DNA from 3 places in the Streptomyces sp. NPDC050315 genome. Region 3 is predicted to be linked to each of the others. Evidence: riboswitches for the same ligand, from Rfam matches in the RefSeq annotation. Region 3 holds a riboswitch; each other region holds the start of a gene.
What was found. Region 3 has a riboswitch for thiamine pyrophosphate ahead of thiO (glycine oxidase ThiO). Riboswitches for the same ligand answer to the same signal wherever they lie in the genome.

Region 1: linked by a shared signal. The riboswitch ahead of thiM (hydroxyethylthiazole kinase) and the one ahead of thiO (glycine oxidase ThiO) in region 3 are both predicted to bind thiamine pyrophosphate.
Region 2: linked by a shared signal. The riboswitch ahead of thiC (phosphomethylpyrimidine synthase ThiC) and the one ahead of thiO (glycine oxidase ThiO) in region 3 are both predicted to bind thiamine pyrophosphate.

Annotation. Positions count from the first base shown of each region.
Region 1 is NZ_JBFAKN010000001.1:1,112,024-1,115,295, reverse strand. Features, by position in the region: gene thiE (thiamine phosphate synthase) at 124-801, opposite strand; gene thiM (hydroxyethylthiazole kinase) at 798-1,625, opposite strand; TPP riboswitch at 1,629-1,723, opposite strand; gene AB0I82_RS04910 (cytosine permease) at 1,782-3,155, shown strand.
Region 2 is NZ_JBFAKN010000006.1:399,773-403,044, forward strand. Features, by position in the region: gene thiC (phosphomethylpyrimidine synthase ThiC) at 1-1,428, opposite strand, end outside; TPP riboswitch at 1,422-1,575, opposite strand; gene AB0I82_RS24100 (YibE/F family protein) at 1,646-3,019, shown strand; gene AB0I82_RS24105 (SsgA family sporulation/cell division regulator) at 3,037-3,272, opposite strand, start outside.
Region 3 is NZ_JBFAKN010000002.1:327,795-331,066, forward strand. Features, by position in the region: gene thiE (thiamine phosphate synthase) at 1-70, opposite strand, end outside; gene AB0I82_RS08465 (Rv2175c family DNA-binding protein) at 155-520, opposite strand; gene AB0I82_RS08470 (FAD-dependent oxidoreductase) at 612-1,859, opposite strand; TPP riboswitch at 1,988-2,101, shown strand; gene thiO (glycine oxidase ThiO) at 2,099-3,272, shown strand, end outside.

The DNA of each region.
Region 1 (3,272 bases), on a different contig from region 3:
CCGCTGCGCCGCTTCGTCCTGCTGGACGCGGCCGGCGCCACGCTGTGGGCCGTCACCAGTACCGCCAACGGTTACGTCGGCGGCGCGGCGGCTGACGGCCCGTCGGGGGAGGGGCAGAGTGGCTCAGGAGGCCCGGCCCCACGCCTCCGCGTAAGCGCGCGCCGCCGTACGGGGGTCGGCGGCCGCGCAGATGCCCGAGACGACCGCGCCGCCCGCCGCGCCCGCGGCCCGCAGCGGCGCCATGTCCGCCACCGTCACCCCGCCGATCGCCACCGCCGGCAGCGGCGTGGGCGCCGCCAGCCGGGCGAAGCCCTCGATGCCCAACTCCGGTGGCGCGTCCGCCTTGGTACGGGTCGCGTGCAGCGCGCCGATGCCGACGTAGTCGACCCGCGCCGGTTCCTTGGCCGCGGCCCGCAGTTCGTCCTCCGTCGCGGCGCTCAGCCCGATCACCGCTTCCGGCCCGGTCAGCGCGCGGACCGCGGCCACCGGCAGGTCGGACTGGCCGACGTGCACCCCGGTCACCCGCGCCCCGGCCGCGCGCGCCGCCAAGTACACATCCACCCGGTCGTTGACGAACAGCGCGACGTGCTCGGGCAGTACCGCGGAGATCCGCAGCACCGTGTCGAGGAACTCCCGTGCTGCGCCGTCCTTCTCCCGCACCTGTACTGCCGTGACCCCGCCGGCCACCGCCTCCGCGACCGTGCCGGGCACGTCCCGGCCGCACGCGGCGGCCTGCGCCGCGTCGGTGACCAGGTACACGGAGAGGTCCAGCGGTGCGGGCAGTTCCGGGTCCCCGGTCACGCCCACGAGATGGCCGCCCGCTTGTCGAGCGTGTCCTCGTCGAGGCCGTACAGCGCGTCCAGGAAGGCGGCCGCGAAGCTGCCGGGGCCGCCGCTGCGCTCGGCCGCGACCTCGGCGGCCACGGTGTAGACCGTCACCGCGGCGACCGCGGCGGCCAGCCGGTCACCGTCCGGAGCCGAGTGCGGCGGGGCGAACGCCGCCAGCACCGCGCCCAGCGCACAGCCACCGCCGGTCACCCGCGTCAGCAGCGGGTCCCCGTTGGCGACCCGTACCGTCCGCGCGCCGTCCGTCAGCAGATCGACCGGTCCGGAGACAGTGACCACCGCACCCGTCGCGCGGGCCAGCGTGCCCGCGGCCCCGGCCGCCGACTCGACCTCGTCCGTCGCGTCCACCCCGCGCCCGCCGCCTCCGGTCCCGGCCAGCGCGATGATCTCCGAGGCGTTGCCGCGCACAATGGACGGGCCCTGCGCGGCCAGCCGGTGCGCCAGCGCGGTCCGTACCCGCAGCGAGCCGATCGCCACCGGGTCCAGCACCCACGGCGTCCCGTTGCGGACTGCCGACGCCACCGCCTCGGTCATGGCCGCGCGCTGCTCGGCGTGCGGTGTGCCCACGTTGACCAGCAGTCCCGAGGCGGCCCCGGCGAACGGGCCGGCCTCCTCGGGGATGTCCACCATGGCCGGGGCGGCCCCCAGCGCGAGCAGAACGTTGGCCGTGAAGTTCGAAACGACCTGGTTGGTGAGGCACTGCACCAGTGGTGTTTCATGGCGTACGCGGATGAGCGCTTGCCGGGCCGTGGCAAGCAGGTCGTCGGCCGGACGCGTCATAGGGGCATTCCTCTGTGACATCCCTTCGCTGGTGCGAACCAGATCAGGTTCGACGGGTGTGATCTCAGCCCTTGAGATGGGCACCCCGTGTCTCTGTGTGCCCACATGCTACCCGCACCCCGTTCCCGATCCGGAACCCCGACCCCTGGAAGACCCATGACCATCGAGCGTCCCGTGTTCGACGGGCGGATGCCCGCCGGCGCCGGCGATCTGTCCGTCGAACGGCACGGCATCGGCCCCGTGCCCGAGAACAACCGCTACGGCCGCCCCGGCCGCCTGTTCACCGTGTGGTTCGCGCCCAACCTGACCATGACCGGCGTCTTCACCGGCACCGTGGGCATCGGCCTCGGACTCGACTTCTGGACCGCGTTCGCCGCGATGGCGCTCGGCACGCTGCTCGGCGCCGCGCCGTCCGCCTACCTCGGTACGTGGGGCAGCCTCACCGGCACCGGTCAACTGCCGCTCGCCCGGCTGGCGTTCGGCGGCGGCGTCGTACTGCCCGGCATCCTGCAGTGGCTGTCCTCCATCGCCTGGGACGCGCTGATCGGACTGTTCGGCGGCGACGCGCTGGCCCGCCTGCTCGGCTGGCCCTTCTGGCTGGGCGCGCTGACCGTCCTGCTCCTCCAGGGCGTCGTCGGCGTCCTCGGGTACGAGGCCATCCACCGCCTCCAGACCGTGATGACCTTCGTGCTGGGCGCGGCCTTCCTCGCCCTCAGCGTCAAGCTCCTCGATGGTGTCCCGCTCCCGTCGGCCGCCACCGCACACGGCGCCGACCGGGCCGGGGCCTTCGTCCTGACCACCACCGTCGCGCTGAGCCTCGCCATCTCCTGGGCCCCCTACGCCTCGGACTTCAGTCGGTACCTGCCGCGCTCGTCCTCCCGGCCGCGGATGTTCTGGTACACCCTGCTCGGCATGGCCGCCGCGTACCTCTGGGTGCAGACCCTCGGCCTGTGGGCGGCGGGCCTCTTCACCGACCAGACGGCGGCGGGCGTGCACAAGCTGCTCGGCGGCGGGGCGCTGGGCGCCTTCGGGCTGCTGGCCATCGCCGCCTCGGCGGTGTGCAGCAACGCCATGAACGACTACAGCGGTTCGCTGGCCCTGCAGACGGCCGGGGTCCGCATCCCACGCCCCATCGCCGCCGCAGTCGCCGCCGTACTCGGCTTCCTGCTCGTCCTGTGGATGCACGCCGCCGACACCACGGCCCGCTTCCAGAACGTGCTGCTCTTCGTCGGCTACTGGATACCCGGCTTCATCGGCGTCGTCGCGATCGACTGGCTCGCCCGCGCCCGCGCCCGCAGCGGTCGGCCGGTCGAGGTGCACGAGGAATTCGCCCGTCCGCAGCCGTGGTGGCCGGCGGTACTGGCCTTCGTCGTGTCGTTCGCCGCCGCCGTGCCCTTCATGGACACCTCGCTGTACATCGGCCCGGTCGCCGAGGCGCTGCACGGCGCGGACCTGGCGTACTTCGTGACTTTCCTGGTCTCGGTCGCGGTCTACGCACCGCTTCGGCTGCGCGGCGCGCGCGGAAACTGAAAAGGCCTGCGGACACAACAAAACCCCGGTCGCATTGGCGGCCGGGGCGGCTCTCCGCGTATATTGGGAGTTTCCATGCCCTGAAATGAATTTGAGCATGGCGAAGCTTTACTGGAG
Region 2 (3,272 bases), on a different contig from region 3:
GTACGTGATGACGCCGGTCTTCACGTCGTCGCGGTCCGGCAGGCCCAGGTGCTCCTTGGGCGTGACGTAGCAGAGCATCGCCGTGCCCCACCAGGCGATCATCGCGGCGCCGATGCCCGAGGTGATGTGGTCGTAGGCGGGAGCGATGTCGGTGGTGAGCGGACCCAGGGTGTAGAACGGCGCCTCCTCGCAGATCTCCTGCTGGAGGTCGATGTTCTCCTTGATCTTGTGCATCGGGACGTGGCCCGGGCCCTCGATCATGGTCTGCACGCCGCGCGACTTGGCGATGGTGTTGAGCTCGCCGAGCGTCTTCAGCTCCGCGAACTGGGCCTCGTCGTTGGCGTCCGCGATGGAGCCGGGGCGCAGGCCGTCACCGAGCGAGAACGTGACGTCGTACGAGGCGAGGATGTCGCAGAGCTCTTCGAAGTTCTCGTAGAGGAAGGACTCCTTGTGGTGCGCCAGACACCACGCCGCCATGATCGAGCCGCCGCGGGAGACGATGCCGGTCTTGCGGCGGGCGGTGAGCGGGACGTACCGCAGGAGCACACCGGCGTGGACCGTCATGTAGTCGACGCCCTGCTCGGCCTGCTCGATGACGGTGTCCTTGTAGATCTCCCAGGTGAGCTCCTCGGCCTTGCCGTCGACCTTCTCCAGGGCCTGGTAGAGGGGGACGGTGCCGATGGGAACGGGGGAGTTCCGCAGCACCCACTCGCGGGTGGTGTGGATGTTCCGGCCGGTGGAGAGGTCCATGACCGTGTCGGCGCCCCAGCGGGTCGCCCAGGTCATCTTCTCCACCTCCTCCTCGATGGAGGAGGTCACCGCGGAGTTGCCGATGTTGGCGTTGACCTTCACCAGGAAGTTCTTGCCGATGATCATCGGCTCGATCTCCGGGTGGTTGACGTTGGCCGGCAGTACCGCGCGACCCGCCGCGATTTCGTCCCGCACGAATTCGGGGCTGCACTTCTCGCGGACCGCGACGTACTCCATCTCCGCGGTGATCTCGCCGCGCTGGGCATACGCGAGCTGGGTGACGGCGCCGTCCCGACCGCGGCGCGGCTGCCGGGGCCGGCCCGGGAACACCGCGTCGAGGTTCTTCAGGCCGCCACGCGGCGAGGTGTGCTTGAGGCCGTCGTCCTCCGGGCGCATCGGCCGGCCCGCGTACTCCTCGGTGTCGCCGCGGGCGATGATCCAGTTCTCCCGCAGCGGCGCGAGGCCGCGGCGGACATCGGTTTCGATATTGGGGTCGGTGTACGGCCCTGACGTGTCGTAAAGCGTCACGTGCTCGCCGTTGGTGAGGTGCACTCGCCGGACCGGCACCTGGATGTCGGGGCGCGATCCGTCGATGTAGCCCTTGTGCCAGCCGATCTGCTGCGTCGTCTCGGCAGCGTCCTGGCCATTTTCGGGCGTGCGTGCATCCTGCAGAGTCATTAAGACCCACTCCCTACGCCGGCATTACCCGGTAACAGGTTCGGCGGTCGACGCAGCTCTTCCCGTGTCGGTGTTTCACGTGAAACACCGCTGGTACGGAATCAGCGCCCTCTCAGCCCGGTGCTCCGAGCTCCCGCGATTGCAAAGGTGCCACCACGGTAGCGGCCGATGCCGCGTGGTGACCAGGGGGCCCGGTGAGTTGTTGGATGATCGGGCGGTGACCCGCAACGAGCCCGAGCCCCAGCCGCACACTCATCCGCATGCACACGGCCACAGCCATGGCCACGGACCAGCCGCGCCCGTCTCGCGCCACCTGCGCAAGGTCATCGCCGCGGTACTGATCCCCTTCGCCCTGGCGGTGGGCGTCGGGCTGATCGCCCTCTGGCCCGGCGGCGCACCGCCGCACAAGCCCACGGGGGTCGGCTTCGACCAGGAGACCCAGTCCGCGCGGGTCGTCCAGCTGACGAAGGTGGACTGCGCCGACGTCAACGCACAGCAACAGCAGCAGATGGAGCAGCAACAGCCGCCGACGGGACCCGGCGGTGGCGCGCAGCAGCAGGCGCAGCGCTGTGAGCAGGCCACCATCGAGGTGACCACCGGCAAGGACACGGGGCACCGCTTCAAGACCGTGGTGACGCCGGATGCCTCGCGCCGCTACACCGAGGGCCAGGACGTCGTGGTGGCGTACGCGCCCAAGGCGCCCCGGGACCTGCAGTACTCGGTCACCGACGTGGACCGCACCTTCCCGATGTGGGTGCTCGCCGCGGTGTTCGCGCTGGCGGTGGTGGTCGTCGGGCGGCTGCGCGGGGTGCTGGCACTGGTCGCGCTGGCGGCGAGCTTCGCCGTCCTCACCGTGTTCATCCTGCCGGCCATCCTGCAGGGCTCGAATCCGCTGCTGGTGGCGGTGGTCGGGGGCAGCGCGATCATGCTCATCGCGCTGTACATGTGCCACGGCCTGACGGCCCGTACATCGGTCGCGGTGCTCGGCACGCTGGCGTCACTGCTGCTGATCGGGCTGCTGGGATCGGTGTTCATCGGCTGGGCACAGCTGACGGGCAACACGGACGACCAGACGGGACTGGTGCACAGCCTCTACCCGGGCATCGAGATCCGGGGTCTGCTGCTGGCGGGGATCATCATCGGGTCGCTGGGTGTACTGGACGACGTGACCGTGACCCAGACGGCGGCCGTGTGGGAGCTGCGGGACGCCGACCCGACGGCGAGCCGGCGGCAGATCTACGGGGCGGCGATGCGGATCGGGCGGGACCACATCGCGTCGGTGGTGAACACGCTGGTACTGGCGTACGCGGGCGCCGCGCTCCCACTGCTCCTGCTGTTCTCCATCGCCCGCAGCGGTGTCGGTACGGTCGCCGGCAGCGAAATGGTGGCCGAGGAGATCATCCGGACGCTCGTGGGCAGTATCGGGCTCGTCGTGTCCGTACCGCTGACCACGCTGCTGGCGGTACTGGTGGTCTCCGCCGACCGCGGCAGCCGGAGCGGTCCGCAGGAGGAAGACGGCCGGGCGGCCGGTCCGGGGCCCGGGCAGCCGGGCAGCAGGCGCGGTGGACGGGGCCGCCGCCGCAAGCGCTGACCGGGCCGGACCGGCGGTCAGCCCGCCCGTTGCGCGTTCGCGAAGATCCGGTCCAGCTCCGCGTCGAGCGTGCCGCAGATCTGCTCCTGGCCGAGCGGCACCAGCCGGTCCGTACGGTCCAGGAAAGCGACCAACGGAGCCGCGCCGACGCGGAAAAGCGCCTGCTCGGAGCCCACCTGCAGACTGACGAAGACATCACTGAGGTGCGCGCCCGAGACCGGCGCCACGTGAATGTCCCCTTCACCGGCCGGCC
Region 3 (3,272 bases):
CCTGCTCCTTGCGGGCTCCCGTGCACAGGTAGAGGCGGGCGTCGGACAGGGCCTGTCGTGCGGTGCTCATCGGGTCTCCCCCAGACGGGGCGTACGGACCGGACCGGGCCGGCCGGTCCGCACGCCCTTCGGTTGCGACGGTGTGGCGGGTGGGTCAGACGGCGAGCGCCTGTGCCCGGCGCTTCACCTCCGTGCCGCGATTCTCGCGCAGCGCCTGCGCGGGCGTCCCCGGCAGGGTCTCATCCGCGGTGAACAGCCACTCCAGCATCTCTTCGTCGGTGAAGCCGTCGTCCCTGAGGAGCGTGAGCGTCCCCACCAGGCCCTTGACGACCTTGCCTTCCTTGATGAACTCGGCCGGCACCTGGAGGGCCCTGTTCTCACCGCGGCGCACCGCGATCAGCTGGCCCTCCTTGACCAGCTGCCTGACTCGCGTCACCTCGACGCCGAGTTCCTCGGCGATGTCGGGGAGGGTGAGCCAGGCGGAAACCAGTCCATCGATCTTTGCGTCAATCTCGGTCACACCCCCAAGCGTGCCATCCCCCACTGACAGTCGGTAGCCGGGCATCGCCATCAGTGCACACCACCGGCCACAGCCGGCGGCCGCGCCGCCGCTAACGCACCTGCGCCGCAGCCGATTTCAGCGGTACCGAGGCGTCCGCCGCGGCCGTCCGGTCCAGCAGCGCGCCCCGCTCGATGAGCTTGCGTCCCTGCGCCAGGTCGCGCGGCCGCCCCACGGCCAGCAGCGCCACCAGCGCGCCGTCCCGCAGCCACAGCGCCGTCCACGCCGCGCTCCCGGGGTCGCCGCGCCAGACTAGCTCGTCGGCCACACCGTGGTACCCGGCGCACTGCACGAACCGGCCGAACTGCTCCGACCAGAAGTAGGGCACGGGGTCGTACACGGTGCCCTCGACCTCGCACCGGGCGATGTTCGAGGCGACCGTGCGCGGCCCCTGAAGGGCGTTGTCCCAGTGGTGCACCAGGAGCCGGCGGCCGTAGCGGGCGGACGGGAAGGAGGCGCAGTCGCCGACCGCGTACACATCGGGCACCGAGGTGCGCAGCCGCTCGTCGGCCCGTACGGAGCGGTCCTCGCACAGCTCGACACCGGAGCCGGCCAGCCAGTCCGTGGCGCAGCGCGAGCCGATGCCGATCACCACGGCGTCCGCGGGCAGGGACGTGCCGTCGGCGAGCAGAACGGCGCCTTCTTGCACTGCGGCGACTCTGGTCCCGGTACGGAGCGTGGCCCCCGCGTCGGCGTACCAGCGGGCCATGTGGGCGGCGACCTCTTCGGGCAGCGCGCCGGCCAGTGGGCGGTCGGCGGCCTCCACGACGGTGACCTCGCAGCCGGTCTCGCGGGCCGCGGTGGCGAACTCCGCGCCGATCCAGCCCGCGCCGACGACCACGATGCGCTGCTGGGCGGCCAGTACCGGGCGCAGCCGCTCGGCGTCGTCCAGGGTGCGCAGCACGTGCACACCCGGTACGCCCTCGCTGCCCGGGAGGGTCATGGCCTCGGCCCCGGTGGCGATGACCAGCCGGTCGTAGGGCACCGGGCCGGCCTCGGTCAGCACCTCATGGGCGTCGGCGTCGAGTCCGGTGACACTCGTGCCGAGCTGCAGCTCGATACCCAGGGAGGCGAAGTCGACGTCGAAGGCCGAGCCGTCCGCCTTGCCGAGCAGCACCGCCTTGGAGAGCGGCGGCCGGTCGTAGGGCGGGTGCGGTTCGGCGCCGAGCAGGGTGATCGTGCCGCGCCAGCCCTGTTCGCGCAGGGCAACGGCGGTCTGCACGCCCGCCATCCCCGCGCCGGCGATGACGACGCGGCGCGAGCGGTCGGGGGTCCGCGAGTACTTGCTCTGCTGGCTCACCTGATCACTCTAGGACGCACCCCTTCGGGGGGCTTAGCACCGCGCGACGAGATCTCTGACACAGGGTCACGCTCCGGCCGCGCAGAGCACCCTTACGGCGAGTGTCGCGCGCGTACTACTCTGACGGCACTTGTACTCGCGGGAGCCCGGACGCACCGGGCTGAGAGGGAGGCTGCGGCGGCCTCCGACCGTACGAACCTGATCCGGGTCATGCCGGCGAAGGGAGGGGCTGGAAGCCCATGCATCCACCTGCACGTACACCGGCGGAGACAGCTGCCGGGCGGCCCGACGCGGTGATCGTCGGGGGCGGTCTCATGGGGCTCGTGACGGCCTGGCGGGCGGCCCAGCGGGGCCTGCGCACCGCCGTCGTGGACCCGGAGCCGGGCGGCGGCGCGGCGCGCGTCGCGGCCGGCATGCTGGCCGCCGTCACGGAGCTGCACTACGGCGAGGAAACGCTCCTGGGGCTGAATCTCGACTCCGCGGCGCGCTATCCGGCGTTCGCCGCCGAGCTGGCCGAGGCGAGCGGCCAGGACCTGGGACACCGGCGGTGCGGCACGCTCGCCGTGGCTCTGGACGCCGACGACCGCGCCCACCTGCGGGAGCTGCACGCACTGCAGCGCCGCTGCGGCCTGGACTCGGAGTGGCTGACCGGCCGCGAGTGCCGGAAGCTCGAACCGATGCTGGCGCCGGGCGTGCGCGGCGGTCTGCGGGTGGACGGTGACCACCAGATCGACCCGCGACGGCTCGCCACGGCCCTGCTGACGGCCTGCGAGCGGGCCGGGGTGGAGTTCGTACGGGAGCGGGCCGCGCGGCTCACAGTCGCCGGGGACCGGGCCACCGGCATCGAGCTGGCGGACGGCACGGCGCTGCCGGCCGGGCAGGTCGTGCTGGCGGCCGGCAGCTTCAGCGGACGGCTGGCCGGGGTGCCCGAGCACGTACGGCCGCCAGTACGGCCGGTCAAGGGCCAGGTGCTGCGGCTGCGGATTCCCGCCGCGTACGGCCCCTTCCTGTCCCGCACCGTGCGCGCCGTGGTGCGCGGCGGCCCGCTCTACCTGGTGCCGCGCGAGAACGGCGACATGGTCGTCGGCGCCACCAGTGAGGAGCTGGGCTGGGACACCACGGTGACCGCGGGCGGCGTCTACGAGCTGCTGCGCGACGCGCACGAGCTGGTGCCGGGCATCACCGAACTGCCGCTGGTCGAGACGATCGCCGGGCTGCGCCCCGGGTCGCCCGACAACGCGCCGCTCCTCGGGCCCAGCGCGCTGCCCGGCCTCCTGATGGCCACCGGCCACTTCCGCAACGGTGTGCTGCTCACCCCCGTCACCGGTGACGTCATGGCGCACGCGCTGACCACCGGGGAGCTGCCCGAGGAGGCGCGGCCCTTCACGCCGCTGCGCTTCGGGCCCGCAGCCG